Regions from separate parts of the Bradyrhizobium genosp. SA-4 str. CB756 genome, predicted to be linked through region 1. Evidence: predicted binding sites of a transcription regulator. Region 1 holds the regulator's gene; each other region holds the start of a gene.

Evidence for each region. The regulator LexA, encoded in region 1, represses DNA repair genes until DNA is damaged. The targets are predictions, from matches to a motif close to TGTTCNNNNTGTGTTCNG.
Region 2: the regulator LexA is predicted to act here: its motif matches at 4,627-4,644, upstream of uvrA (excinuclease ABC subunit UvrA).
Region 3: the regulator LexA is predicted to act here: its motif matches at 4,564-4,581, upstream of BRAGE_RS0123610 (ImuA family protein).
Region 4: the regulator LexA is predicted to act here: its motif matches at 4,427-4,444, upstream of ruvC (crossover junction endodeoxyribonuclease RuvC).

What each region holds. Positions count from the first base shown of each region.
Region 1 covers NZ_KI421499.1:2,794,654-2,802,150, forward strand. The annotation lists gene BRAGE_RS0113765 (ComEC/Rec2 family competence protein) at 1-2,066, shown strand, start outside; gene BRAGE_RS0113770 (GAF domain-containing protein) at 2,076-3,017, opposite strand; gene BRAGE_RS0113775 (hypothetical protein) at 3,221-3,655, opposite strand; gene BRAGE_RS0113780 (hypothetical protein) at 3,862-4,086, opposite strand; gene lexA (transcriptional repressor LexA) at 4,286-4,987, opposite strand; gene BRAGE_RS0113790 (molybdopterin molybdotransferase MoeA) at 5,164-6,375, opposite strand; gene BRAGE_RS0113800 (hypothetical protein) at 6,608-6,802, opposite strand; gene BRAGE_RS0113805 (HAD family hydrolase) at 6,970-7,497, opposite strand, start outside.
Region 2 covers NZ_KI421499.1:2,926,120-2,933,616, reverse strand. The annotation lists gene gyrA (DNA gyrase subunit A) at 1-134, opposite strand, end outside; gene BRAGE_RS0114435 (DUF2306 domain-containing protein) at 303-701, opposite strand; gene BRAGE_RS0114430 (single-stranded DNA-binding protein) at 901-1,398, opposite strand; gene BRAGE_RS0114425 (outer membrane protein) at 1,821-2,582, shown strand; gene BRAGE_RS0114420 (outer membrane protein) at 2,818-3,507, shown strand; gene BRAGE_RS0114415 (outer membrane protein) at 3,676-4,428, shown strand; gene uvrA (excinuclease ABC subunit UvrA) at 4,740-7,497, shown strand, end outside.
Region 3 covers NZ_KI421499.1:4,821,842-4,829,338, reverse strand. The annotation lists gene BRAGE_RS0123630 (M20 aminoacylase family protein) at 1-6, shown strand, start outside; gene BRAGE_RS0123625 (inorganic phosphate transporter) at 81-1,709, opposite strand; gene BRAGE_RS0123620 (UdgX family uracil-DNA binding protein) at 1,807-3,249, opposite strand; gene BRAGE_RS0123615 (putative DNA modification/repair radical SAM protein) at 3,249-4,484, opposite strand; gene BRAGE_RS0123610 (ImuA family protein) at 4,647-5,441, shown strand; gene BRAGE_RS0123605 (Y-family DNA polymerase) at 5,332-6,921, shown strand; gene BRAGE_RS0123600 (error-prone DNA polymerase) at 6,918-7,497, shown strand, end outside.
Region 4 covers NZ_KI421499.1:6,837,719-6,845,215, reverse strand. The annotation lists gene BRAGE_RS0132825 (methyl-accepting chemotaxis protein) at 1-1,337, opposite strand, end outside; gene BRAGE_RS0132820 (methyl-accepting chemotaxis protein) at 1,541-3,289, opposite strand; gene BRAGE_RS0132815 (YebC/PmpR family DNA-binding transcriptional regulator) at 3,495-4,241, shown strand; gene ruvC (crossover junction endodeoxyribonuclease RuvC) at 4,475-5,002, shown strand; gene ruvA (Holliday junction branch migration protein RuvA) at 4,999-5,616, shown strand; gene ruvB (Holliday junction branch migration DNA helicase RuvB) at 5,613-6,671, shown strand; gene BRAGE_RS0132795 (metallophosphoesterase) at 6,817-7,497, shown strand, end outside.

The DNA.
Region 1 (7,497 bases):
TCGCGGCCGATCATGAGCCGGTGCTGTGGGTCGTTGCCGCCACCGCGGTCGCGCTCATCTGTGGTGCGGTCCTGTTGCGGCGGAGCCGGTGGTTTGCGCCTGCGCTCCTGATCGCGACGGTCGCGGCCGGCCTGGCCGTGGCGACCTGGAAGACGGCGCGTATCGCGCACACGGTGCTGGCAAAGCCGCTCTATTCGGTCTCGCTGTCGGGCTTCGTCGAGACCCGCGACATCCGCGAGCGCACCGACCGTTTTGTCCTTCGTGTCACCGCGATGGAGGCGCAGCGCAGTGATGTAAAACTCGAGCGCGTGCGCTTGTCGGTGCGCAAGGGGACCGCGCCCGAGGTCGGCAGCTTCGTGCAGCTGAAGGCGCGGTTGTTGCCGCCGATCTCGCCGGTGCGACCCGGCAGCTACGATTTCTCGCGCGACATGTTCTTCCAGGGCATCGGCGCCTCCGGCTTCGTGATGGGAGCGATCACGGCGTCCGTGCCACCGGATACCGGTGGCCTGCGGCTGCGCTATGCCGCGTTCATGCAGGGCCTGCGCGATGCGATCGACGCGCGCATCCGCGCGACGCTCGAGGGCGACAATCGCGCCATCGCGACGGCGCTGCTGACCGGTCGGCGCGATGCGATCTCGACGCCCGTCAATGACGCCATGTTCATCTCGGGGCTGGGGCATGTGCTGTCGATCTCCGGCTACCACATGGCGGTCGTCGCCGGCGTCGTGTTCTTCGCCGTGCGCGCGCTGCTGGCCTTGATTCCGCGGCTTGCGGCCGGCTTCGCCATCAAGAAATGGTCGGCGGCCGCGGCACTGGTCGCGGCGGCGTTCTATCTGCTGCTGTCGGGCGCGGAAGTCGCGACGCAAAGATCGTTCTTCATGACGGCGGTGGTGCTGATCGCAGTGATGGTCGACCGCCGCGCCATCACGTTCCGTACGCTGGCCGTGGCAGCGCTGATCGTGCTCGCGGTCGCGCCGGAAGCGCTTGTGCATCCGAGTTTTCAAATGTCCTTCGCCGCGACGCTGGGACTTGTTGCGCTGGTGCAGATCGGCATGCCCAATTTGTTTGCCTCGCCCGAGCATTCCACGACCGCGCGGATCGCGCTGTGGGGCGGGCGCGAGATCGCGATGCTGTTCCTGGCCTCGCTGATCGCGGGGCTTGCGACCACGCCCTACGCCGCCTTCCACTTCCACCGCGTCACGCCGTTCGGCGTGCTCGCCAATCTCGGCGCCATGCCGGTGGTCTCGGCGCTGGTCATGCCGGCCGGGCTGTTGGGCCTGCTTGCGGCACCGTTCGGGCTCGACGGCGTGTTCTGGTGGCTGATGGGGATCGGCATCGACTGGATGATCGCGGTCTCGCGCTGGGTAGCGGGCTTGCCAGGCGCGGTCGGCCGCATCCCGGCCTTCGGCATAGGCCCGCTGATCGCGGCGAGCCTCGGGGTCATCGTGATGGGTTTGTTGCGCACGCCGCTGCGCTGGTCCGGCGCCGTGGTGCTGCTGGCGGCGATCCTCTGGGGCCTCGCGGCGCGCCAGCCCGACATTCTGATTGCCGGGGACGGCCAGAGCGTCGCGGTGCGGGGCAGGGACGGGCGCCTGCATCTGATCAGGGCCAGCAAGGACGGTTTTCTGCTCAAGGAGTGGCTCGCCGCCGACGCCGATGCGCGCGAGGCCGGCAGTGCCGCATTGGCTGACGGCGGGTCATGCGACGAGGCCGGCTGCGTCACGCCGCTCGCCGACGGGCGGCTGGTGGCGCTGTCCCTTCGGATCGACGCGCTGGCGGATGATTGCAGTCGCGCTGCACTGGTGGTGACGGCAAGGCCCGCGCCGCCGGATTGCGCGGCGATGGTGGTCGACCGGCAGCGTCTTGCCGCACAAGGAGCGCTCGCCCTGACACATCGCGGCGACGGCTTCGCGGTCCAGGCAGTGAAGGCGAGGGGCACGGACCGTCCATGGTCGCCGGCGATCGCGAGCGAGGCTGATTTCGGGACGAGCCTTGCGCCGCAGGCGGCGACGCTCCGCAACCGGGACGCAACGCCGTCCGAGGCCGACTTGCAGGCCGATGACTGAGCAGATCGGCTACAAGTACCAGGCCAGCACGGCGTCGAGTCCCGCACCTCCGATCACCGGTAGCGCCACCATCCGGCTCAGTCCGGCTGTTTGGGCCTCGGAGCCGGAGATCGAGCCGTCATGCGCGAGATCGTCATTGAGCGCGGGCATGCCTGTGGCCCAGGCGCCGCCGATGCTGCCCTCGCTCCTGGCGATGGATTTGTTCGCATAGAGCGCGGTGAGGTCGGTCTGCGCGCCACAGTCGCCGGCGTGGAAGACCAGCGCCGAACGAATCTCGTTCGGCACCCAGATCTCGAAGCGCCGCGCAATCGGCGTTGCCTGCGCGGAGAGGAATGTCAGAACCCAGGTCTTCTCAGTGCCGGCTCGGTAGGGGATGCCGACGCCGAGGTTGATCCCGACTTCGGCCGCGTCCTCCCAGCGCAGAAAGCTCTTGGCGTTGTGCAGGTCCTTGATGATCAGCGGCAGGCCCGCTTTCCAGGTGCGTCCGGGCAGGCCGAAGCCGCGCGGAAACCTGGTGTGGCGGGAGTTGAACTCGAACATGTCGGCGGTGCCATAGTAGCCGTCGACGAGCCTCATCTCGTGGGACGTATCGGCGTCGTTGTGCCAGAGCTCGATGGCGCCGACATGCGCCTCGTCGTCGCCGCAGAACAGCACCATCACCGCTTGCAGGAATTCGCCTGCAAAGACCGGCACCGCGACGCCGCAGGTGAGACCGGCTGCAAGGGCTTGGTCGGTCCGTTTGAAATAGGAGTTGGCGAATTTGGTGAGGATCACCGGGTGGCCGGACGCCCAGGCCTTGCCGGGGAGCCCCTCGTCATATCCGAAGTGCAGATCTTCGCTCACAGCCCTGAACGCGGACAGCCCTTCGCCGTAGAGGCCGCCGCCGAATTCCAGACGCATGCGCGTCCTGTCGGGCACCCAGAGTTCAACGACACGAATGAAGGTTTTCATCGAGTCCGTCCGCCGTCCCAAGCCGGAACAGCATCGGCCATTTGCCTGTGAAACGGACGTTCAAAATTCAGGCAGCGCCGCGCAAACTTCGTGCGACGGGAAGGTGGGATATCGAGAGACACAAACAACACCACGTCGCCGGCCGCGGCCGGCGATGGCGATCTCAATTCCGGGCTCCGACCTGGCGGCCGGGGATATCTGCTTCAACCGATCGGCAGACGCGGCGTCGTCGGGCGGTTCTCGGCACTGACCTGCGGCTTGTGCTCGCGCTCGCCGAGCGGCTGGGTCACGGGCAGTTGCAGCACGGTTGCCTGCTGGCCTTCGACGAGCTGAGTCACCAGCACGTATTTGCCGTCGGGGAATTCGATCGCGTCATGATGGCGATCGGGAATGTGCGGATCAATCTTGCCGAACTTGCCGACACGCGAGTTGACGGTGCGCGTCCAGATCCAGCGATTGTCGTAGCGGACGTTGTCGGCGAAGGCGAGCTCCGTTCCCGGCAGCAGGCAGACCGCGACGGTCGGATCGGCCGCGGAGGCAAAGCCGCGCGTCGAGGTGCCGCGGAACGTTGTCGTCACGATCGTCTCGCCGACCTCGGCAGGGCGCGATGCGACGGCATGCAGGCTGTAGTCACACATCGTGGGTGCTCCTCATGCGGAGATAGCAACCCGCGCCTCTGTCTTACGAGGCGCAGGCCTCTATCAGAGTGGAAGCATCATAGCGTCTGCCCGGTTATAGGCAAATCTGCGGCTCGCTGCCGCAGCGTGCGATCACATTATCTTTCCCGAATCCCCCGGGAACAAAGCCTGCTTTCGTGCATTCGGTGGGCGTATCAGTGGCCAGCTCAGCGGCCAGCCGGCGCCGACCAACCGGAGTATGGCCAGACCGGTTGCGATGGTTGCGTGAGCGCATTGCGCGCGTTGCGGACTTGCTCGCTCATTGCCGTTTCCTTGGCCGTCTCCTTGGCCACGTTCTTACGGGCATGGCGGTGCGATGGTGCGGCAACGGCTTGCGATGCTGATGCTGCGATCAGCGCCGCTGCTACTGTGCTCAGGATGATCTTGCGCATGGCATCTCCTCGAACCGAAAGCCTTTCCGAAGCGGTGCTGCTTCGTGCGGCGTGGCGAGGATGTAGCGCCGGAGGAGGGGCCGGATAATCTGCGCGAAACCAGAAAGACTATCCAGCGCGAGCGGACAATCATCCGCTCCGATCTCTAGTCGGCGATGCCGATCGAAGCGCGCGGACAGCGCGCCTAGTACTTGCGGTATCAGTACTTCCGATAAAGCCCGATCAGCTTGCCCTGAATCTTGACCCGGTTCGGCGGAAGGATGCGCACCTCATAGGCCGCATTGGCGGGCTCGAGCGCGATCGAGGCGCCGCGGCGGCGGAAGCGCTTCAAGGTCGCTTCCTCGTCGTCGATCAGCGCCACCACGATGTCGCCGGTGTCGGCGCTCTCGTTGCGCTGGATCAGCGCCATGTCGCCGTCGAGGATGCCGGCTTCCACCATGGAATCGCCGCGCACTTCGAGCGCGTAGTGCTCGCCCGAGCCGAGCATATCGGGCGGGACGCTGATGGTGTGGCTGCGGGTCTGCAACGCCTCGATCGGCGTGCCGGCCGCGATCCGGCCCATCACCGGCACCGCGACGGGACGCTCGCCCTCGTCCGCAGGCGGGCTGGAGGTCGTGCGGACCTTGCCGAGATTGCCCTCGATGACGCTCGGCGTGAAGCCGCGGCGATTGCCGGCGGCCGCCTGCAGCTCGGGCAGCTTGATCACCTCGATGGCGCGGGCGCGGTTGGGCAGGCGGCGGATGAAGCCGCGCTCCTCGAGCGCGGTGATCAGGCGATGGATGCCTGATTTCGAGCGCAGATCGAGCGCGTCCTTCATCTCGTCGAAGGAGGGCGGTACGCCGCTTTCCTTCAGTCGCTCGCTGATGAACCGCAGGAGCTCGTACTGTTTGCGCGTTAACATCTCGACCAAAATCCCCCGGTTGATGTCGTTCGATTCCGAGACGCTGAATTCAGCGATAAGCCGCTGCATGCTCGAAACAAATCATGAACGGACACTATATGTTCGATACATGTTCCGCAACTGCTTAATTTACCGTGAACGCGACAAAGTTCGCGTCACGCGTGTGGCCAGCGCGTTCAGACCGGCAGGCGCAGCACCTCGCAAGGTGTGCCGGCTTCGGCCTTCGGCGCGAACGGCGCGCGCACGAGAAGTGCCTGTGCCGCAGCGAGATTCGCAAGCAGCGAGGAATCCTGGTGATTGACGGGAAGGGCGATCAGCGTGCCGTCGTCGCGCGTCTCCAGGCGTGCGCGCAGATAATCTTCGCGCTGGTCGTTGGCGCCGACGTCGCGGCCCAGCACCGCGCGCTCGCGGCGATGGTGAATCACGGAGCGGCCCGACAGCGCCCGAATCAGCGGCACCATGAACAGGAAGGCGCACACATAGGATGACACGGGATTGCCGGGCAGGCCGATCACGCGCATCGCCGCCAACCTTCCATGCATCATCGGCTTGCCGGGCCGCATCGCGATCTTCCAGAACGTCATCGCGGTGCCCTCGGCCTTCAGCGCCTGCTGGACCAGATCGTGGTCGCCGACCGAGGCGCCGCCGGTGGTGATCAGGATGTCGGCGCCGCTCGCGCGGGCGCGGCGTATGCCCGCGGTGGTGGCGTCCAGGGTATCGGCGGCAACACCGAGATCGACGGTATCGGCGCCCTCGCTGCGGGCGAGCGCGTGCAGGGCATAGCCGTTGGAATAGACGATCTGGCCGGGGCCAGGCGTGGTGCCCGGCATCACCAGCTCGTCGCCGGTGGCGAGAATCGCGACCTTCGGGCGGCGGTGGACGGGTAGAAACGGGTGATTCATGCCGGCGGCGAGCGCGAGGTCGCGCTCCGTCAGCCGGATGCCCTTGCGCAGCAGCACGTCGCCCTCGCTGAAATCGACACCGGCGGGGCGGATGTGTCGTCCCGTCACGGCCGCTTCCTTGATCGTGATGCGCCTGCCGTCCGCAACCGTGTCCTCCTGGATCACGACCGCGTCTGCGCCGTCGGGAACGACGCCGCCGGTGAAGATCCGCACGGCTTCGCCGGCGCCGACCGATCCTGCAAACGGCCGCCCCGCCGCGACCTCGCCGATCACGGTGAGCTGGGAATCGATCTTGGCGGCGTCGGCCGCACGCACCGCATAGCCATCCATCGCCGACATCGCCTGCGGCGGCTGGGTGCGCCGCGCCGCGACGTCGTGGGCAAGCACGCGCTGGAAGGCCTGGTCGAGGGCGAGCATTTCTTCAGGCAGCGGCTCTGCGCCGGCAAGCACCGCGGCAAGCGCGTCAGAAACCGGCATCAGGGCCACGGGTGAAAACTCCAGCTGCGCCCCGTTCGGGCAAATCGGCGGCGAGAGTTCTAGCCGAGTGCAGGCGCAGAGGCAAAAAGGCGATCACGCAGGATGATTCATCCTGCGTTGTCCGCTCTGCAGTGAGGGATAGACGTCAAGTCCGCCGCGGCATGATCCAGAAGGCGAGACAGACCGGGACGAGGATGGCCATGGCGAGGACGAGAAGGACGAGTGCCACGGCCAGCATCGGTCAACTCCCCGGCTGCTCGTCCGGACTGACGTCCGGCGCTTTGGGACTCTGATCCTTGTCGGGCAGCGGATCGGCCTGCGATTTCAGGTCGGCGGCCTTGCTGATCAGCTTGGCGGAGAGCTCAGAATCCGAGGTGGTTCTGGCGTATTTCATCAGCAGCGAGGCCTGCTTGGTGAGGTAGGTTTTGCCCAACACGACGATAAGCCTGATGTAGAATTCCCAACGGACTCATGAGTCCGGAAGCCGGTATTCGTTCCGGGAACTCCGTACAAAATTGCACAAAGTGATTGGGTTCCTCATTTTGCGCCAAATTAGGTCCAGCACCGGCGCGCCCCAGCGACGGGCCGAACCGGCCCCCAACGTCAAACCCCGAGTGCCTTCAAGGCGTTCCCGACATCGGTGGGCGAGGTCACATGCACCGCGGTCAAGCCGCGGGCGCGGGCTCCCTCGATGTTCTCGGCAAGATCGTCGAAGAATACGATCCGGTTGGCCGGCACGCCGATGGCGGCCACGACATGGTCGAAAGCCTCCGCGTCCGGCTTGCGCAGGCCGATGCTGGAGGACAGGTAGACCTCGCGGAAATGGCCGAGCAGGTCGGCATATTCCTTCGAGAAATAGTCCACGTGCGGCCGGTTGGTGTTGGAGAAGGCGTAGAGCGGCATTTGCCGCGCCGCGCGCGGCAACAGCTCGGCAATGTCTGGCATCTCGCCGGCGAAGACCGCGTTCCAGCCCTCCAGGAACTGCGCGTCGGAAATGCCGATCCCGAGTGAGGTGCGCAGCGAGGCGAAATAGTCCTCGTCGCTGATCTTGCCGACCTCGTGCAGCCGGTAGGCCTCGTCGCGCACATAGCGCGCGACGATGGCTTCGGGCTTGCAGCCGGCATGTCCCGC
Region 2 (7,497 bases), 130 kb from region 1:
GGCAGCGCACGCGACACGATCACGCTCATGGCGTAATCGAGGTAGGACTTCTTCATCTCCTCGTAGATCGAGACGGGGCGAATGTCCGAGGGTTGCGCCGGCTGGTCGCCGGGCTTGTTGTCGTCGTCAGCCAAGGGGAAATCCGGTGAGGTTTTATCTGGGAATCATATAGCGCATCGCCCCCCCGATAACCACCCTTGCAGGGCCAAGGGAAGCGCTTTTTCCGACTGTTTTTCCAGAGACTTACGCACTCCGCGCCGGTGCTGGAACAAGGCTCGAAATCGGCCGGCGCAAACCGCGCCTTAAGCCCCGAAAATCACCCGGTGCATGATCCGCCCGGGCACCAGCGTGAACAGCCCCGCCACCACCAGCGCACCGGCGAAAATGAAGATCATCATCCGCCGGTGATCGGCGACGCGATGGGTGTGCGCCCGCCACACCGCGAGCGGCAGCACGACGAGCGTGAAGATCGACAACAGATGGATCGGGCTGAACGGCCCGACCAGACGGATCTGGTGGATCCAGAACGACGAGGCGGCCACCGCGACCATCAGGAGGACCCAGATCCAGCCGATGGTCCGGTGCGGCAGCGTGCCCTTGGGCGCGGCGAACTGGACGAGGCCGAGCACGAAGGCGGCCATTGCGGCAAAGGCATGCAGCGGGATCGCTGGGGCGGCCTCAAGCAGCGGCGCGAGGTTCATGCGACGCGTCCTCCGATCGGCGGGAGAGCCATGTAAACAGGATTAACATTAAGTTAATACCATTCACATCATCGCCGGTCAAAGGCTTGAAGTAGCACTTGAGGCAGGCCCGGAAAAACCGAGCCTTGCCCGCCAATTGGTAAGGGATCCTGTCGCTTTACGCGAGCGGGCGCCGCTCGTGGAGAGACGCTCGCGAGCCTCAGAACGGGATGTCGTCGTCCATGTCGCTGTTGCGGCCACCGCCGCCAGCGGCCACGGGACGGCGCGGCGCGCTGCTGACGGGGCCCGAGGAGCCGAAATCGCCGCCCGGCTCGTCGCCGAAGCTGCCGCCTCCTCCGCCGCCGCCGCGGCCGTCGAGCATCGTCAGGGTCGAGTTGAAGCCCTGCAGCACGACCTCGGTGGAGTACTTCTCAGCGCCGCTCTGGTCGGTCCATTTGCGGGTCTGGAGCGCGCCCTCGATGTAAACCTTGGCGCCCTTCTTCAGGTACTGCTCGGCGACCTTGCAAAGACCTTCGTTGAAAATCACGACGCGGTGCCACTCGGTCTTTTCCTTGCGCTCGCCGCTGTTCTTGTCGCGCCAGGTCTCCGAGGTGGCGATGCTCAAATTCGCGATCGGCCGCCCGTCCTGGGTGCGGCGGATTTCAGGATCCTTGCCGAGATTTCCAACCAGAATGACCTTGTTGACGCTTCCCGCCATCGCCGCTCTCCACTCCAAATGCCACTGAATTCCGGAACGGCGCGCCCGCGCTGCCGCCTTGTTGAGCCGACCTATACGCTTACGAGCGCCGATCGGCCCGCCACACCCTCGGTTATCCCCACATATAGCATGGGCCCGAAATTTGTTCCAGATTTGTTCCTGTGAAAGAGAATGCAACCCAAGCGTGCATACCGGAACCCAGCGCCACTGTGCACGCCACAATGAATTGGAACCCGACCGCACGGAAAAACGCTTAACATTCATTAGGTTACTCGCAGACAATTGCCCAGCGACTGTTGCATTCCAGCGACGGATTCTGCCTGCCGGTTGAGCTAAAGTTACGTTGGAATTGTTCATATGGGCGTCGCGCCTGATTGACCGCTTTGGGGACCTCTGGAGCGGACGACACTGGGGAGACTGCAATGAAGAAAATTCTGTTTGGCACAATCGGTATCGTTGCGTTGGGTCTGTCTGCACCTGCGAGTGCAGCGGATCTTGCGGCGCGTCCCTACACCAAGGCGCCGCCGCCGATGGTTGCCACTATCTATGACTGGAGTGGCTTTTACATCGGCATCAACGGTGGCTGGGGTACGAGCCGCAATTGCTGGGACTTCGTGACGCCTGTCGTCGGCACGCTGATCACAGACGGTTGCCATGACGCATCGGGCGGCACGGTCGGTGGTCAGATCGGCTATCGTTGGCAGTCCGCCAACTGGGTGTTTGGCGTGGAAGGCCAAGGCAACTGGGCTGACTTCAGCGGAAACAACGTCAGCCCGACCGCCCCGGCTCAGCAGGACCGTACGCGGATCGATGCCTTCGGCCTGATTACTGGCCAGGTCGGCTATGCCTGGAATAATGTTTTGTTCTACGTAAAGGGCGGTGGCGCGGTCGTGGGCGACAAATACGACCTCATCGTCGGGCCAGGTTTCGTGGGTGCGGGCACTACCTTCGGTTCGGCCCGGGAAACCCGCTGGGGCGGAACGGTCGGCGCGGGTCTCGAATTTGGCTTCGCCCCAAACTGGTCGGTTGGCGTCGAGTATGATCACATCTTCCTCGGCCATCGTAACGTCGATTTCACCTTCGGCGGCGCGTTCGTTCAGACCGAACGCATCGGCCAGGACGTCGATATGGGCCTCGTTCGCGTGAACTATCGCTGGGGCGGCCCGGCCATCGCGAGATACTGATATCCATCTGATATCATTTGGAGATCAAAGGCCGGCCTCGCGCCGGCCTTTTTGCTGGATGCGAGCGGCGCGACAATGTGTCAGCAATTGTGACGTTTTGCGGCTGTCGTGGCTTTTGAGAGACACAACTTGCGGCTTTGGTGGTGTAAGCACGCCGTCAGTTGGACCACAGCGTCCGATGCCCTTCTGCGCGCGGAAGGCAACAACAGAAACTGGGACTGGGATTTTGATTGAGATGAAGAAGGTTTTGTTGGCTTCGGCCTGTTTGTTCGCTCTGGCTGCCCCCGCGTCGGCGGCTGATCTCGCGGCTCGCCCGTACACGAAGGCTCCGGTGGCTGTGGCCTCGGTCTACAACTGGAGCGGCTTCTACCTCGGTATCGTCGGCGGCGGCGCCTGGGAAAACGCTTCGGGTGACCCGAAGATGAAGGGTGGCTTCGTCGGCGGCACCGCCGGCTACAACTGGCAGACCGGCAATGTCGTGTTCGGCATCGAGGCCGACGGCGCTTGGGCTGACGTCAGCGCGACGGCGACCGGCGCGACCGTCGTCCCGGGCTTCGGCGTCGTGACCGCGACCGCCACCTCGAAGACCGACGCCATGGGCACGGTGCGTGGCCGCATCGGCTGGGCCGTCAACAACGTCCTGTTCTACGGTACGGGCGGCTACGCCTGGATCGACAACAAGATCACCCTCTCCGCGCTCGGCGTGAGCGCGTCGGACAGCAAGTGGCACTCCGGCTGGACCGTCGGTGCGGGCGTCGAAGCGTTCATCGCGCCGCAGTGGTCGATCAAGGGCGAGTACCTGTATCGCAGCCTCGCTGGCGAGACCTACTTCGCCGGCGCCCTGCCCACCGGCACGCTCAACTTCCACACCGTGCAGGTCGGCGTGAACTATCACTTCGGCGGCCCGATCGTCGCCAAGTACTGATCTCAAGAAGTACTGAGCTTCGTCTCACGACCGACGTCACATCGTCACGAAAGGCCGGCCTCGCGCCGGCCTTTTTGTTTTCGCGCGACCTCGCGCCCAACCGTCATGGAATCGAGAGTGCGGTGTGCATTGCGCCGCTGATTGGCTCCGATGCGTTGGGGAATTGACATGAAGACGTTGGTGCTGGCCTCGGTCAGCTTGCTCGCGCTCGGCGCGCTCGCACCGGCCGGTGCTGCCGATCTGCCGCTGTACAAGGCGCCGGTGGCGCCCGTGCTCGCCTATGACTGGATCGGCGCCTATGTCGGCATCAATGGCGGCGGCGGCCTTGCGCACGCCTGCTGGAGCGTCGTCGCTGTCGCCGGCGTTCCCATCGACCCGGCCGTCGGCGAGGGCTGTCACAATGCGAGTGGCGGCACAGTGGGTGCTCAACTCGGATATCGCTGGCAGAAGGCGCGCTGGGTGCTCGGCGTGGAAGCCCAGGGCAACTGGGCCGACTTCAAGGGCAGCAATGTCAGCTTCGTGCTGGCGCCGCTCAACAACCGGACCACGATCAACAGCTTTGGCCTGTTCACCGGCCAGCTCGGCTACACCGTGAACAGCCTGCTGTTCTACGGCAAGGCGGGCGCAGCCGTCGCGCACGACAGATACGACGAATTCATTCCGGGCGTTGGCGTCGTGTCCAATACCCTGAGCCAGACCCGCTGGGGCTATAGCGCCGGCTTTGGCGTGGAATACGCCTTCGCGGAGAATTGGTCCGTCGGCGGCGAGTACGACCATCTGTTCCTCGGGCATCACGGCGGCGACCTCGCCAGCGCGATCCTCGTCCCACCCGTGCGTACCGAACGGATCGGCCAGGACATCGATATCGGACTGATCCGCGTCAACTATCGCTGGGGCGGCCCCGTCGTCGCCAAATACTGATCCGCCAAAGACCAATCCCCAAGGGACTCCTCCAGGTCCTGCTTGAATGCGGATTGCCCCCAAGATCCGCATCTAAACGCGAACAAAGGGCCGGCCACGTGCCGGCCCTTTGCCTGTTCCGCGCCCTGCTCCTGCCAGATGCCGCCAGTGCGCCAACAATCCGTTGACGATTCGCAACTGCCTCTGGAAATCCGTCGCCGTTCTTCCTACGTTCGCTGCCATACCCATCGGCGCCGATCCCGGTTCCGGGCGAAGCGTGCCTTTTCGTTGGCGCGATCGCGCGCTTTTGGGATTCCTTGAGGGCAACTCGGATGGATGAAGTGATCAAGGCGAAGCGCCAACAGCAGAACGCGGGCTCGAGCCTGCGCGCAATTACGATCCGTGGTGCGCGCGAGCACAACCTCAAGAACATCGACGTCGAGATTCCCCGCGACAAGCTCGTGGTCTTCACCGGGCTCTCCGGCTCCGGCAAATCCTCGCTCGCCTTCGACACCATCTATGCCGAGGGCCAGCGCCGCTACGTCGAGTCGCTCTCGGCCTATGCCCGCCAGTTCCTTGAGATGATGCAGAAGCCTGACGTCGACCAGATCGACGGCCTGTCGCCGGCGATCTCGATCGAGCAGAAGACGACCTCGAAGAATCCGCGCTCGACCGTCGGTACCGTGACCGAGATCTACGACTACATGCGCCTGCTCTGGGCCCGCGTCGGCGTGCCCTATTCGCCGGCCACGGGCCTGCCGATCGAAAGCCAGACCGTCTCGCAGATGGTCGACCGCGTGCTGGCCCTGCCGGAAGGCACCCGCCTCTATCTGCTCGCCCCGGTCGTGCGCGGCCGCAAGGGCGAGTATCGGAAAGAGCTCGCCGAATGGCTCAAGAAGGGCTTTCAGCGCGTCAAGATCGACGGCACCTTTTACGAGCTGGCCGAAGCGCCCAGCCTCGACAAGAAATTCCCGCACGACATCGACGTCGTGGTCGACCGCATCGTGGTCCGTGCCGACATCGGCCAGCGCCTCGCTGAGAGCTTTGAGACCGCGCTGAAGCTGGCCGAAGGCCTTGCCGTCGTCGAGTTCGCCGATGCGCCCGCGGCCGCGCCTGCCGAGGAAAAGAAGAAGACCGCAAAGATCCACGACAAGAGCGGCCCCGAGCGCATCCTGTTCTCGGAAAAGTTCGCCTGCCCTGTCTCCGGCTTCACCATCCCCGAGATCGAGCCGCGCCTGTTCTCGTTCAACAACCCCTATGGCGCGTGTCCTGCCTGCGGCGGCCTCGGTGTCGAGCAACATGTCGACGAGGACCTCGTCATCCCCGACAGGGAGCTCGCCATCGGCAAGGGCGCGATCGCGCCCTGGGCCAAATCGTCGTCGCCCTATTACACGCAGACGCTGACGGCGCTCGGCAAGCACTACAAGTTCACGCTGACCACCAAATGGAAGGATCTGCCCAAGAAGACGCAGACCGCGATCCTCCATGGGTCGGGCGAGGACGAGATCAAGTTCTCCTACGAGGACGGCGTCCGATCCTACGACACCAAGAAGCCGTTCGAGGGCGTCATCACCAACATCAACCGCCGCTACCGGGAAACCGAGAGCGAATGGGCGCGCGAGGAGCTCGCGAAATACTTCCACGACGTGCCCTGCGGCGCCTGCAACGGTTTCCGGCTCAAGCCCGAGGCGCTCTGCGTCAAGGTCGGGGCTAAGCATATCGGCGAGATCTCGGAGCTGTCGGTCAGGAAGGCCGGCGAATGGTTCGAGACCGTGCCGGCGGCGCTGAACGCGCAGCAGAACGAGATCGCCGGCCGCATCCTGAAGGAGATCCGCGAGCGCCTGACCTTCCTGCTCGACGTCGGCCTCAACTATCTTACCCTGTCCCGCTCCTCCGGCACGCTGTCCGGCGGCGAGAGCCAGCGCATTCGCCTGGCCTCACAGATCGGCTCGGGCCTGACGGGCGTGCTCTACGTGCTCGACGAGCCCTCGATCGGCCTGCACCAGCGCGACAATGCGCGCCTGCTCGACACGCTGAAGAGGCTTCGCGACCTCGGCAACACCGTGGTCGTAGTCGAGCATGACGAGGACGCCATCCGCCTCGCCGACTACGTCCTCGACATCGGCCCCGGCGCCGGCATGCATGGCGGCAACATCGTCGCCGAAGGCACGCCCGCCGAGATCATGCGCAACCCGAAATCGCTGACCGGCAAGTACCTGACCGGCGAACTCGAGGTCGAGGTGCCGGAGCGGCGCCCGCCGAACCATCGCCGCACCATCAAGGTGGTGAACGCGCGCGGCAATAACCTCAAGAACGTCACCGCCGAGATTCCGCTCGGCCTGTTCACCTGCGTCACCGGCGTCTCCGGCGGCGGCAAGTCGACGCTGCTGATCGACACGGTCTATCGCGCCATCGCCCGCAAGCTGAACGGCGCCAGCGAAGGCGCCGCTCCCCACGACCGCATCGAGGGTCTCGAGCACATCGACAAGATCATCGACATCGACCAGTCGCCGATCGGCCGCACCCCGCGCTCGAACCCTGCGACCTATACCGGCGCCTTCACGCCGATCCGCGAATGGTTCGCGGGCCTCCCCGAAGCCAAGGCGCGCGGCTACGAGCCCGGCCGCTTCTCCTTCAACGTCAAGGGCGGCCGCTGCGAGGCCTGCCAGGGCGACGGCGTCATCAAGATCGAGATGCACTTTCTGCCCGACGTCTACGTCACCTGCGACGTCTGCAAGGGCAAGCGCTACAATCGCGAGACGCTGGAGGTCCTGTTCAAGGGCAAGTCCATCGCCGACGTGCTCGACATGACCGTCGAGGAAGCCGCCGAGTTCTTCAAGGCAGTGCCGCGCGTGCGCGAGACTTTTCAGACATTGCACCGCGTCGGGCTGGATTACATTCACGTCGGCCAGCAAGCGACGACGCTGTCAGGCGGTGAAGCCCAACGCGTCAAACTGGCAAAAGAGCTGTCCAAGCGCGCCACCGGCCGCACGCTCTACATCCTGGACGAGCCGACCACCGGCCTGCACTTCCACGACGTCAAGAAGCTCCTGGAGGTGCTGCACGAGCTGGTGGCACAGGGCAACACGG
Region 3 (7,497 bases), 2.0 Mb from region 1:
TCGTAAGGCCGAAGCTCGACGCACAAAATGAAAGGGCCCGTGCTTGCACGGGCCCTTTGTCGTTGCGGGATCTGATCGGCTTAGAAGATGCGCGAGAAGATCACGTAGAGCGTGCCCGACAGCAGGATGGCGACGGGCAGGGTCAGGACCCAGGCCATCACCATGTTGCGGATGGTGGCGATCTGGAGACCCGAGCCGTTCGCGGCCATCGCGCCTGCTACGCCTGACGACAGCACGTGCGTGGTCGACACAGGCAGGCCGAAGGTGTCGGCGGCACCGATCGTGGCGGCGGCGACGAGCTCGGCGGAGGCGCCCTGCGCGTAGGTCAGGTGGGTCTTGCCGATCTTCTCGCCGACGGTCACGACGATACGCTTCCAGCCGACCATGGTGCCAAGGCCGAGCGCGATCGCCACTGCAACCTTCACCCAGGTCGGGATGAACTTGGTCGCGCTGTCGAGCCCGCCCTTGTAAGCGTTCAAGGTCGCGACCTCTTCCTTGTTGAGGTCGTTTTCCTTGTCCTTCATCAGGAAGCGGATCGCTTCCGAGGTCAGGTACATGTCGTTACGGGTGTTGCCGACCACTTCCGCCGGCACCTTGTTCAGGGAGCCGTACTTCGCGACCTGGTCGCCGACATCCTTCACCAGCACCGACAGCGAAGGATAGGTGCCTTCGGTGATGTGATGCGAGGTGATGTACTGCGTCACCGCGGGGCGCGGGTCGCCGATGATGTTGTGGCCGGCGCCCTTGGCCGCGATCACCTTGGAGGCGGCGTCCGAAACCTTCTGGAACTGGGCGACCTGCGTCTCCGGCAATGCGCGGTTGAGCGCGTAGGCCGTCGGCACGGTGCCGATCAGGATCAGCATGATCAGGCCCATGCCCTTCTGACCGTCGTTCGAGCCGTGGGCGAAGCTGACGCCAGTGCAGGTCAGGATCAGGAGGCCGCGGATCCAGATCGGCGGGGCCTTGTGGCCTTCGGGAGCTGCGTAGAGCGCCGGGTTCTTGACGATCATCTTGAGCAGCAGCAACAGGACGGCGGCGCAGACAAAGCCGACCAGCGGCGAGAGCAGGAGCGCATAGCCGATTTCGGTGGCCTTGCCCCAGTCCACGCCCGAGGTGCCGTCGCGGCCGCGCATGATCGCGTTGGCGACGCCGACGCCGATGATCGAGCCGATCAGCGTGTGCGAGGAGGAGGCCGGCAGGCCGAAGGCCCAGGTGCCGAGGTTCCAGAGGATCGCGGCGATCAGCAGCGCGAACACCATCGCGAAGCCGGCGCTGGAGCCGACCTGCAGGATCAGCTCCACCGGCAGCAGCGAGACGATGCCGAACGCGACGGCACCGGTCGACGTCAGCACGCCGAGGAAGTTGAACAGGCCGGACCACATCACCGCGAATTCGGCCGGCAGCGAGTGGGTGTAGATCACGGTCGCCACCGCGTTGGCAGTGTCATGGAAGCCGTTGACGAATTCGAAGCCGAGCGCGATCAGCAGCGCGACGAACAGCAGGATGTAGGGAACGTAGCTCGTGACCTTGGTGCCGGTCGCATCGACGTCGGAATAGATGCTGTAGGCGACGAACAGCAGGCCTGCGGCGAGGATGCCGAAGAACAGGATCATCGTCAGCGGATTGAAACCCTTGTCGAGATTGGGCCGGGAAGCAGGCTGGACAGGCGCCGGATCGCCTACCGCACGGTCGAATGCAACATCTGTCATTTTTGGACGCCCCTTAACTAATTTGAAGGGCTATTGTCCGCGATGGATTTGAAGGCTGGATGACAAGTGCGTCCAAAAGTCGCTTTCCCACCTGTATTTAGGCGGCGCGCGGGGCCTTCTTCTGCAGGCCGGCGGCGATCTTCAGGTCTTCGACAAAGCGCTGATACTCCAGCACTTTGGCTTCCGGATCGGGCAGCCGCAGCAGATAGGACGGGTGCACCGTCACCAGCGCCTTGCGCCCGTCGGGCAGGTCTATGAGCCGGCCGCGGGTCTTTCCGATCGGCGTGATCTTGCCGAACACGCTCTGCGCGGCGGTGGCGCCCATCGCGACGATGAGGTCGGGCTGGATTGCCGAAACTTCCCGCTCGTACCATTGCCGGCAGGCCCGGATCTCAGGTGTGTTCGGCTTCTGATGCAGGCGGATCTTGCCGCGCGGCACGAATTTGAAGTGCTTGACCGCGTTGGTGACGTAGACCTTCTTGCGATCTACGCCGGCTTCTTCCAGCGCACGATCGAGCATCTGCCCGGCCGGTCCGACGAAAGGATGGCCGGCGAGGTCTTCCTTGTCGCCGGGCTGCTCGCCGACCAGCATGATGTTGGCGGACTTCGGACCTTCGCCGAACACGGTCTGCGTCGCGTCCTTGTAGAGAGGGCAGGCGCGGCAATGCGCGGCCTCCTCGCGGAGGGCTTCGAGATCGTCGGCAGCAGGTTTGCGTTTCATCGGAGCCTCCGGCCGCTTCTGAGGCTTGTGCGGATCGGTTGCGGCATTGGCAATCATGGCGCCGGTCATGCGCTCGGCGTCCTCGATCAGGGGCTTAATGATCGAAGCCTCGGGCAGGTTCCTCCAGTATTTCTTCGGCATCTCCGTCTGCATCGCCTTCACCTTGAGCCGCGCCGGATTGAAGATGCTGGCGTAGTAGCGCCGCCAGGTTTCCTCCAGCCGGTCTTCGCCCGGCGCCTCGCTCTTGCTCACGCCCGGCGTGAACGAGAGCGTATGGCCGTCCCAATGCGCGCAGAGGTCCGGCGTCAGGATCGACCAGGGCATGTCGGCAAAGCGTTTTGCAAAGAACGGCGCGGCAAGCTCGACGATGTGATGCTCCGGCTCGAACCAGGCGACGTAATGCGCGGCTCGCTCGCGGCCGATCTCGCGGAAGCGCACGAAGGCGTGCATCTTGTGCTCGTCGCGATGGACCGCTCTTGCCATCGCCGTGATGAGCGCGACATCGGGATCGATCGCGACCTCGATGAGATCGTGGTTGTCCTTCAAGCGCCAGAGCAGGCGATAGAGGATCGCAAATCGCTCACCATCGCGGTGGAGGATTGCTGCTTTCGCGAGCTCGACGAATTTTGCCGGCACGTTGAAGGTGCCGTCGTTCACCTCGAGGATCGGAGACGGCGCGGATGGCGCGAACAAATCGGCTTCGCCGCCCTGCACGGCCCAGGTGACATCGGTCGGCTCCACATGATGAAGCACGAGCGAGCGCGCGGCGTTGCGCCAGCCGTCGAAATCGGTTTCGGTGTCGAGGATGATGTACTGCATCAGAAGCCAAATCCCAGTTGCGTTGCCTTCGGCTTGAACCGTTCGATGAGTCCGGCCGCTTCGAGGCGATGCGGTGAGGGGCGGTGATCGCTGAGGACGATGAACGGCAGCGCCTTGTTGCGGGGCACGTGCAGGCGCGCGAGATCGGAGAGGCGGATCGTGGTGGTGCGACGCGCCGCGATGATGCGTTCGACCGCCTTGGTGCCGAAGCCCGGCACGCGCAGCAACTCCTCGCGACTAGCGCGGTTGACGTCGAGCGGGAAGCGGTCGCGATGGCGCAGTGCCCAAGCGAGTTTTGGATCGATGTCGAGCGGCAGCATCGCGCTATCGTCGACGATCTCCGCAACGTCGAAGCCGTAAAACCGCATCAGCCAGTCGGCCTGGTAGAGCCTGTGCTCGCGCAGCAGCGGCGGCTGTACCAGAGGCAGAGCGCGGCTGGCGTCCGGGATCGGGCTGAAGGCGGAGTAGTAGACGCGCCGCAACCGGTAGGCGCCGTAGAGATTGGCGCTGGTGTGGAGAATGGTGTGGTCGTTCGCGCTGTCGGCGCCGACGATCATCTGCGTGCTTTGTCCGGCGGGCGCGAAGCGCTGCGGTTTTGTTTTGGTCTTTGTGTTGCGGTCTTCCTCGGCCTCGTCGAGCTTCAGCCGCAGCCGGCCCATGGTGCGGCGGATCGCGCGGACATCCTTCTCCGGCGCGAATTGCTGCAGGCTCGTCTCCTGCGGCATCTCGATGTTGATGGAGAGACGGTCGGCATATTTGCCGGCCTCCGCGATCAGCGCGTCGTCGGCCTCGGGAATCGTCTTGAGATGGATGTAGCCGCGGAAGTGATGCTCCTCGCGCAGTTTTCGCGCGACGCTCACTACTTGCTCCATCGTGTAATCAGGGCTGCGGATGATGCCGGAGGAGAGGAACAGGCCCTCGATGTAATTGCGCCGGTAGAAGTCGAGCGTCAGCTTGACCACCTCGTCGATGGTGAAGCGGGCGCGCGGCACGTTCGAGGAGGCGCGGTTGACGCAATAGAGGCAATCGTAATTGCAGGCGTTGGTCAGCAGCACCTTGAGCAGCGAGATGCAACGTCCATCCGGCGCGTAGGAATGGCAGATGCCCATGCCTGGGGCGGTCGAGCCCATGCCCTTGCCGTCGCTGGAATCCCGCTTCTCGGTCCCGCTGGAGGCGCAGGAGGCGTCGTACTTGGCGGCATCCGCGAGAATTTCCAGTTTGCGTTGTACGTCCATGCTTGAATCTCTTTGATTCCACTCATGAATCTTTGGCGCGCCAATTCGATTGACTCTTCGGCTGCCGTTAGCTTTATATTAGAACATATCATGAACAAATGAGCCAGCCGCTGGTTCTCTTTTTGAGAGCCACCGGCAATCACCTCTGAAGGAGCGGCGAGCATGAGCAGCGCACGCATCAGCGCGCTTGCGACCTTGCGCGGCCAGATCGAGCGCATCGAGACGGCGGAGGTCGTGCATCAGTATGACCGCGTCGCGCTCGGCCATGGCGAGGCCGATGCCGTGCTGAAGGGCGGGCTCGCGCGCGCGGCGATCCACGAGGTGTTTTGCGCTGGGTCTCAGGGAACAGTTGCGACGGGTTTTGTCATGGGCCTCGCAGGACGCGTCTCGGCGCAGCGGCCGCTGCTGTGGGTGCGGCAGGATTTTTCGGAACTTGAGACCGGCGCGCTGTCGATGAGCGGGCTCGCCGAGCTCGGGCTCGATCCGCGCCGCGTGGTGATGGTGCGCGCCGCCGATGTCGAGAGCGCGCTGCGCACCTCGGCCGACGCGCTCGCCTGCGATGCGCTCGGCGCCGTCGTGCTCGAGCTCTGGGGCGATGCCAGGCAGTTCGATCTCGTCGCGAGCCGCAAGCTGACGCTGGCCGCGCAAGGCTCAGGCGTCACCGGTCTGATGCTGCGGATGGCGGCGCAGCCGCTGCCTTCGACTGCCGAGACGCGATGGATGCTGCGCGCGGCGCATTCGCCGCCGGGCCCAATATGGAGTGCCTGGGGCGCGCCGCGCTTCGATGCCGAACTCTTGCGCAATCGTCATGGCCCGTGTGGCCGGTGGATCATGGAATGGAATTGTGATGAGTGCCAGTTCAGTGAACCGTCGACGCATTCTCAGCCTGTGGCTGCCGCGCCTGCCCATCGACCGGATCCAGCGGTTTTTGCAGGTGAGCGGCGGCGCGCCGGGTGACCCGAGCATCGTCGTCATCAAGGAGAACAATGCGCTGGTGATCCATGCGCTCGACGAGGCTGCCGAGCGCCTCGGCCTGTACATCGGTCAGCCGCTCGCCAATGCGCGGGCGATGTGTCCGGACTTGAAGGTGTTCGACGCCGATGTCGTGGCCGATGCCAAGACGCTCAGCGACATCGCCGACTGGTGCGACCGCTTCACGCCGCTGGTGGCGCTCGATGCGCCGCATGGGCTGTTTCTGGACATCACCGGCTGCGCGCATCTGTTCGGCGGCGAGGCCGCGCTGTTGCAGACGCTGGTCCGTGCGCTTGCCCGGCAAGGTTTTGCCGTCAGTGCGGCGATCGCCGGCACCTCAGTCTGCGCGCGCACGCTGACGCGGCAAACGTCCGGCATCATCGTCGCCGACGGCGGGGAGGCGGTAGCGATCGACCGGTTTCCGGTGTCCGCGCTCGGCGCGGGCGAAGCCATCACCACCGGCCTGCGCCGTGCCGGCCTGAAGACCATCGGCGATGTCGCCTCGCGTTCGCCGAGCGAGATCACGGCGCGGTTCGGTGCCCGGTTCTCCACGCTGCTCGCGCATGCGCTGGGGCAGGGTGATGCGCCGATCAATCCGCGCAAGCCGCTGCCCGACTACATCGTCGAGAAGCGCTTTGCCGAGCCGATCGCAACCGACACCATGATCGCGATGACGCTGTCGCGGCTGGCCGATACGTTGATCGCCTCCATGGAGAAACAGGGCAAGGGCGCGCGGCGCCTCGAAGCCGCGTTCTTCCGCACCGACGGCGTGGTGCGCGCGATCATGGTCGAGACCGGGCGGCCGGTGACGCGAAGCGCGGTCGTCGACCGCCTGTTCCGCGAGCGCCTCGATGCGCTCGCCGATCCCCTCGATCCCGGTTTCGGCTTCGACATGGTGCGCCTGTCGGCAAGCCGCACCGAGATCGTGGTACAGGAGCAGCGTGATCTCGACGCCCATGTTCACGACAATGACGAGCTTGCCGCGCTGATCGACCGCATCGCCGCGCGGATCGGGGGGAAGCGTGTCGTCGTGCACCTGCCGCAGGACACGCATATTCCCGAATGCGCGGTGCTGGCCGCGCCCGCGCAGCATCATCTCGCGGCCGCCATGCAGGCCGAATGGCCGGCGCGCGCCGAGAGCGAGCCGCCGCTACGCCCCTTGCGTCTGTTCGAGAAGCCCGAGCCGATTAAGGTGCCGTTCGCGACCGTGCCCGACGGCCCGCCGCATCAATTCACCTGGCGCCGCGCGCTGCATGCGGTGGTGCGGGTGGAAGGGCCCGAGCGCATCGCCATGGAATGGTGGCGGCAGGACGGCAAGCAGCTGACGCGGGATTATTTCCGCATCGAGGACGCCGAGGGCCTGCGCTTCTGGATTTTTCGCGACGGGCTTTACGAGGGAGAAGTGTTCGACGGCGACGGCGAGCCCGTTTCTCCCAACTGGTATGTGCACGGTCTCTTTGCATGACGACATCAGCCTATGCCGAGATCGGCATCACCACCAATTTCTCCTTCCTGCGCGGTGGCTCGGATCCGCGCGCCTATGTGCATCAGGCCAGCATCCTCGGCATCCCCGTGATCGGCATTGCCGATCACAACACGCTCGCCGGCGTGGTGCGTGCCTACAAGGAGCTCGACAATGACAAGGTGCTGCACAAGCCGAAACTCTTGATTGGCGCGCGCATCGTCTTCATCGACGGCACGCCTGATATTCTCGTGTACCCGCGCGACCGCGCTGCCTATGGCCGGCTGTGCCAGCTCCTCACCCGGGGCAAGCGCGGCGACGACGACATCACGCGGATCGAGAAGGGCGAATGCCATCTCAGGTTTGCTGACCTGCTGGAATTTTCCGAAGGGCAGCTCCTGGTCCTGACGCTGCCGCATCGCTTCGAGCAAACGCAGGCGCTGGATATTCTTGCAAAGCTGAAGGACAGGGGTGCCGAGGGCGTGTGGCTGGCGGCGAGCCTGGTCTATCGCGGCGACGATCGCCGCCGCCTGGCGCGGCTCGATGATCTCGCCGCAAAAGCAAAGGTGCCGCTGCTCG
Region 4 (7,497 bases), 4.0 Mb from region 1:
TGCCCGCCGCCCATGTCGCGGCGATAGGTCTGCAGCAGGAAGGGTTTTGTGTTGGCCGCGACCTTCTTCACCGCGCGGTCGGTGAACAGGCGGCGGTTGCGGCAGTTGGCGTTATTCCAGACCGGGTCCTTGCCCTGCGGCAGGCGGTAGTTCGGATTGTGGGTCGGCAAATAGCCGCCCCTGGCCCAGGCGACGCAGAACACGATGCGGGGATCGGATTTCTGGATCGGGTCCTGGATCGCGGGCAGCACGCGGTCGGTGAAGTCGACATAGTGCGTCTTGTACTGCTTGGGATCGGTGCCGGGGATCTCCCGGTAGTTCTCGTCCATGAGCTGGTCGAGCGTGATCTCGCCGCGGTCGATGGCGGCCTCGAACTCGGCCGAGATGCGCTTGGCGGTCTCGACGACGACGCGGATCAGCGGCGCGTCCGAGGTCTCGACGCCGCTGTCGGCGATCAGCGCGATCAGCGTTTCGGAGGTGTCGAGCAGCTTTGTCACGCGCTGGTCGGCGTTCTTGAGATCGCGCGAGGAGAGGTCGACGCCTTTGGCGAGCTCGTTGAGCTCGCTGATGACGGTGTCGCAGTGCCCGAGATTGGAGGTCGCCGCGCGCGTGACGCTGTCGATCTCCGCTTCCACCGAGGCGAAGCCCTGCTGGACGCGCGAGATGATGCCGGAGATCTGCTGGGCGCCTTCGCCTGCGGTCTTGGCGCGCTGCGAGGCGTCGCTGCTCTCGCCGATCAGGCCTTCGATCTGGCCGTCGAGGTCGCGCACGGTGTCGGAGATCTGATGCGTGGCCTGGCGGGTGGCTTCAGCGAGATTCTTCACCTCGCTCGCGACCACCGCAAAGCCGCGGCCGGCATTGCCGGCGCGCGCGGCTTCGATGGTCGCGTTCAGCGCGAGCAGGTTGGTCTGCTTGGCGATCGCCTCGATCGAGCCGGACACTTTTGCGACCTGCGCCAGCGCCGAGCCGACCGCGCTCAAGCGAGCCTCGATACGTTCGACGGCTGCGACCAGCTCGGAGATGTGGCTGACGGCGGTGTCGACTGCGCTGCGCGACTGCGCGATCTCGCCGACCGCGGCCGACGTCGTCGACTGCACCGCCTGTGATGCGTTGGCTATGTCGTGATTGGCCGAGACCATCGTCTCCGCCGTCTTCTGGAGATGGTGGAACCGTTCCGACTGGTTGGCGACGCGGTTTGCGACTTCCTGGACGTTGCCGGCAATATCGGCGAGCTCGACGCCGAGGCCGCCGATGCGGTCGGCGAGCTGGTCGATCAGCCGTTCAGCCAGCGTCCGGTTGGAGCCGGTGTCCATAACTGCAAGTTGTGCGACGGACATGTCTTAAGGGTCCTCCAGTCGGAGCCGTACGCCGGCCCCCCGCGGCATTCCCATTCCAACTCCGACGTTAAAGGATGATTCGCGGCTGGCGTCTTGCCTGAGCGTGCACAAGGCGCAATTTGCGCCTTGGTTTTTCGCGCCCAGGTTTTTTGTGTGAGCATGGTCTCGTCGAAAAACCGCAGCCCACTTTTTCGGACCATGCCCTAGAGCTTGTAGGCGGTGCGGAATCCACCCCAGTGCCGGCCCTGCACGCGGATCGGCACGTCGATCTCGCGCATCATGACGGTGTTCCCGTTGCCCATGTCGCGCGCATAGCTCTGGACCAGGTACGATCGCAGGTTGCGCGCGGCGGCGAGCCCCGCCGGATCGTTGAAGATCCGTCGGTTGCGGCTGTTGGCCGTGTTCCAGGCGATATCGCCCGGCCGCTGCGGATGCGAATAGATCTTGTTGTGCACGGGCAGGAAGCCGTTGCGGTCGACCATGGCGCAGAACGCCATGCGCGGGTCCTTGGCGAGGAAGGCCTCCTGGAACGGCGGCAGCGCGCGGTCGGCCCAGTCCAGATAGCGGGTGCGGTATTGCTGCGGATTGGTGCCGGCGATGTCCGCGTAATCGGTGTCGAAGAGATCGTCGACCTTGACCTCGCCGCGCGCAAGCGCCTGCTCGAAGATCTGGGTCAGCGCGTTGCCCGCTTCCATGGCGCGGGTGACGAACTCGGTGTTCTCCTCGTGGATCGACCAGAGCCTGTCCTCGATCTTCTCGGAGAGCTCGGCATTGGGGGCAATGAACTGCGCGCGGGCGCCGGCCTTGGACTGCTCGATCACGCGCAGGCGGCAGGCGCCGACGTCTTCGAGGTTGCCTTCGATCATCGTGTGCGGTGCCAGCCGCCCAGCGTCGGCGCCGCCGATCAGCACGCCGTCCATCGCAATCTCGTAGACCGGCATCACGCCGCGCGACGTCTCGAATTTGAGATGGCAGGGCAGCCGCTCGGTCTTGCGGCGATCGTCGTGCTCGCTCTGGCGCAGCAGCACGGCGCAGCGCGATTTCAGCTTCTGCGCGAAGGTGGTGACCGCCTTGCCGGCGCTGGCGACGTTCTCGCCATGGGTCTCGGCGGCCTTGGTCGCGGCGTCGATCTCGGCTGCGCTCTCGCCGACCGAGATGATGAACTCCGAGGCGCTGGCGGCATTGCCGGAGACTTCGCTCGTTGTGGCGTTCTGCTCGGCGACCGCCCCGTTGACGGTGTCGAACACCGGACGGATCGCTTCGATCGCCTGCGAGATGCGGTGCACGGCGTCGGCGGAGCCGGCGGCATCGCGCTGCAGCGCGTCGATCTTCTTCGAGATCTCTTCCGTGGCGCCTTGCGTCTGGACCGCGAGCGCCTTCACCTCGGTGGCGACGACCGCAAAGCCCTTGCCGGCCGCGCCCGCACGCGCGGCCTCGATGGTCGAGTTGAGCGCGAGCAGCGTCGTCTGCCGCGCGATCTGCGCGATCAGGTTGACGACGTTGCCGATCGCCGCGGAGGACTCGCGCAGGCGGTCGACATTGGCGCGGGCTTCCTGCGCCGCGGTGCTGGCCTCATCGGCGAGCTTGGCGGCCGCGCGGACCTGGGCGCCGATGCCTTGCGCGGATTGGGTGAATTTGTCGGCGGCATGAGCGAAGGTCGAGGCGGTCGACTGCGCGGCGTTGGTGCGGCCGGTGAGGGCGTCGGTGCGGTCGCGGATGTCGGCCAGCGTCGCGGCGGTCGCCTCGGCGCCGCCGGCCACCGAATTGGCGGCGCGCTCGAGCTGGCGAATCATCGCCCCGAGCTCGAGTTCCAGCAGTTCCAGGATTTCCCGCGCCGAATCGCCCTCAGCGGCCGGGGCGGGCTCGGAATGGGCCGCCGGCTGCACAGTCTGCGGGGCGACCGCAGGCGCAGCCGTATCCGGCAGACGCTTCCGAAATAGTCCGAACGCCATCGGGTTTCTCTTGTCGGGGAACGGTCAGGCGCTATTTTCGCAATCCGGAATGAAATCAGGGTTAACGGTGCCTGACCTCTAGGCAGGGGGCCGTACGGTATTACCTTAAAGTCGTAGAGCCTCTTTCATTCCGGTGGGTGGAGGGCCTATAAGGCCGCGCTTCCCTAAGCTCACCTTGGCGCACGATTCCTTTACGAGACCACGCATGGCCGGACATTCCCAATTCAAGAACATCATGCACCGCAAGGGGCGGCAGGATGCGCAGAAGTCGAAGCTGTTCGGCAAGCTGGCGCGGGAAATCACCGTCGCCGCCAAGCTCGGCACGCCCGACCCCGCCATGAACCCGCGCCTGCGCGCCGCCGTGATCGCCGCGCGCCAGGAGAACATGCCGAAGGACAATATCGAGCGCGCCATCAAGAAGGCGCTCGGCAGCGACGGCGAGAACTATGACGAGATCCGCTACGAAGGTTATGGCCCGGGCGGCGTCGCCGTCATCGTCGAGGCGCTGACCGACAACCGCAATCGCGCCGCCTCCGACATCCGCTCCTTCTTCACCAAGTCGGGCGGCAATCTCGGCGAAACCGGCTCGGTTTCCTTCATGTTCGACCGCACCGGCATCATCGAATACGACCGCAGCGTCGCCGATGACGATGCGGTGCTCGATGCCGCGATCGAGGCCGGTGCCGACGACGTCGTCTCCGGCGAAGGCGGTCACGAGATCTACGCCTCGACCGAGAGCTATCGCGACGTCGCCAAGGCGCTGGAGGCCAAGTTCGGCGAGCCGCGCAAGGCCGCGCTGATCTGGAAGCCGCAGAACACGGTCGCCGTCGACGACGAGACCGGCGAAAAGCTGCTCAAGCTGATGGACCTGCTCAACGAGCACGACGACGTCCAGAACGTCTACGCCAATTTCGAGGTGTCGGACGCGCTGGTCGCGAAGATGGGCGGCTAGGCCGTCCGGTAGCCTCATCCACCGCTGTCATCGCCCGCGAAGGCGGGCGATCCAGTATTCCAGAGGCGCCAGCGGATACGGAGAAGCCGCGGCGTACTGGATACCCCGCCTTCGCGGGGTATGACGACGGAGTATGAAGTGGGCAGCCCTGCTCACCCGAGACATCCCACTTCCCCTGTTACTTCCGTTCTGTTTCTGTTTCCCCCATCGCAGCCAGCCGCTATCACTGGCCCATGACCGCGCTCCCGATTCGTGGCCCCGTCCGCATCATCGGCATTGACCCCGGCCTGCGCCGCACCGGCTGGGGCGTGATCGAGGCTGAGGGCAACCGATTGATCTACGTCGCTTGCGGTTCGGTGGAGCCGCGGGACGATCTGCCGCTGTCGAGCCGGCTGCTCGCGATCCATGAAGGGCTTGCGGCCGTTCTGTCCGATCACAAGCCGATCGAAGCCGCGGTCGAGCAGACTTTTGTCAACAAGGACGGCGTTGCGACGCTGAAGCTCGGCCAGGCCCGCGGCGTCGCCATGCTGGCGCCTGCAATGTTCGGCATCTCTGTCGCCGAATATGCGCCGAACCAGGTCAAGAAGACCGTGGTCGGCGCCGGCCACGCCGACAAGCAACAGATCGCGATGATGCTGAAGATATTGCTGCCGAAAGCCGAGCCGCCGTCCGCGGACGCTGCCGACGCGCTCGCCATCGCCATCACTCACGCTCACCACCGCCAAAGCACGGCGCTCCGGCTAAAGGTGGCGGGACTATGATCGGCAAGCTCAAGGGCCTGATCGATTCCTACGGCGAGGATTTTGTGATTCTCGACGTCGGCGGCGTCGGCTATCAGGTGCACTGTTCCTCCCGCACGTTGCAGCATCTGCCTTCGCCGGGTGAAGCGGCCGTGCTGTCGATCGAGACCTACGTCCGCGAAGATCAGATAAAGCTGTTCGGCTTCCGGACCGACCAGGAGCGCGAATGGTTTCGTCTGCTCCAGACCGTGCAGGGCGTCGGTGCCAAGGTCGCGCTCGCCGTGCTCGGCACGCTGCAGCCTTCCGATCTCGCCAACGCCATTGCGCTCCGCGACAAGGCCGCGGTGGCGCGCACGCCCGGCGTCGGCCCCAAGGTGGCCGAGCGTATCGTCACCGAATTGAAGGACAAGGCGCCGGCCTTCGCCAGTGTCGATCCGGCCGTGGTGCATCTCGCCGGCGCCGTCGACGATCAGCGCGCGCCGCGCCCCGTTGCAGATGCGATCTCCGCCCTGGTCAATCTCGGTTACGGCCAGCCGCAGGCCGCCGCGGCCATCGCATCGGCATCGCGCAGCGCGGGTGAAAGCGCCGAGACGGCGCAGCTCATCCGCCTCGGCCTGAAGGAGCTCTCGAAATGAGCGATCCCAAGGCCAACCGCATGGTCTCGCCCGAGCGCCGTAGCGACGATGTCGGCGACACTGCGCTGCGTCCACAGTCGCTGTCCGACTTCGTCGGCCAGCAGCAGGCGCGCAAGAACCTCTCGATCTTCATCGAGGCGGCGCGCAAGCGCGGCGAGGCGCTGGACCACGTGCTGTTCGTCGGTCCTCCCGGCCTCGGCAAGACCACGCTGGCGCAGATCGTGGCGAAGGAGCTCGGCGTCGGCTTTCGCGCGACATCAGGCCCCGTGATCGCCAAGGCCGGCGATCTCGCAGCGCTGCTGACCAATCTCGAAGAGCGCGACGTGCTCTTCATTGACGAGATCCATCGCCTCAGTCCCGCGGTCGAAGAAGTGCTCTATCCCGCGATGGAGGACTTTCAGCTCGACCTCATCATCGGCGAGGGGCCGGCGGCGCGCTCGGTGAAGATCGAGCTGTCGAAATTCACCCTCGTCGGCGCCACCACACGCGCCGGCCTGCTCACCAATCCCTTGCGCGACCGTTTCGGCATTCCGGTCCGGCTCAATTTCTACACCATCGAGGAGCTCGAGAGCATCGTCACGCGCGGCGCCCGCGTGCTCAATGTCGGCATGAGCACTGATGGCGCCAACGAGATTGCGCGCCGCGCCCGCGGCACGCCGCGCATCGCCGGCCGTCTGCTCCGCCGCGTGCGCGATTTCGCCTCGGCCGCCAATGCCGACAAGATCGACCGCAAGATCGCCGACCACGCGCTGAGCGCGCTCGAGGTCGACGCGGCGGGCCTGGACGCCATGGACCGCCGCTACCTCTCGACCATCGCGCTCAACTATGGCGGCGGCCCGGTCGGGGTCGAGACGATGGCCGCAGCGCTGTCCGAGCCGCGCGATGCGATCGAGGACATCATCGAGCCTTATCTCATCCAGTGCGGCTATCTCCAGCGCACCCCGCGCGGCCGGTTGCTTACCTCGCACGCCTTCCGCCATCTCGGCATCGCCGAGCCCTCGCGCGATGCGGCGGCACAGTTCGGCCTGTTCGGCACGGACGAGAGCGACGACTGATCGCGTCGAAAGGGTCCGGTTGTCATGAACTTCCGGTAATCTTTGTGCAGGCAATTTGCACGAGGATGCGGACGGTCTGCACCAGCGCACCCCAATTCCGCTTCAATCGGGCCGCATCAAGAAAGTGCATCACGTTCGGGCTTCCATGATCTCGCGTCGTCATCTCATCCGGTCCATCGGTGGCCTGTCCGCTCTCGGCGTCTCGACCGCCGCCTATGGCGTCGGTGTCGAGCCGATGCGGCTCCGCGTCACCCGCTATCATCCGACCCCGCGGCAATGGCCGGCGGATCTTCGGCTGAAGATCGCGGCGGTCGCCGACATCCATGCCTGCGATCCCTGGATGTCGCTGGAGCGGATCGAAGCGATCGTCGACCGCACCAACGCGTTGAATGCCGATCTCATCGTGCTGCTCGGCGATTATGTCGCCGGCGTTCATCAGGTCACGCGCATCATTCCGTCGAGCGAATGGGCGAGGGTGCTGTCCGGCCTCAAGGCACCGCTCGGCGTGCATGCCGTCATGGGCAATCACGATTATTGGGACGACCGGACCGTGCAGCGGGCCGGCCGCGGGCCGACCGTCGCGCATCGCGCGCTGGAGGCGGCCGGCATTCCGGTCTACGAGAACGACGCCGTGCGCCTCACCAAGGACGGCCGCTCCTTCTGGCTCGCCGGTCTCGGCGATCAGCTCGCCTTTGCGCCGGCGCAGCGTTTCCGGAGTGTGGCGCGGTTCGGTGCCGACGATCTCGAGGGCACGCTGGCGAAAGTCACCGACGACGCGCCAATCATCCTGCTCGCGCATGAGCCCAACATCGCCTGGCGCGTGCCG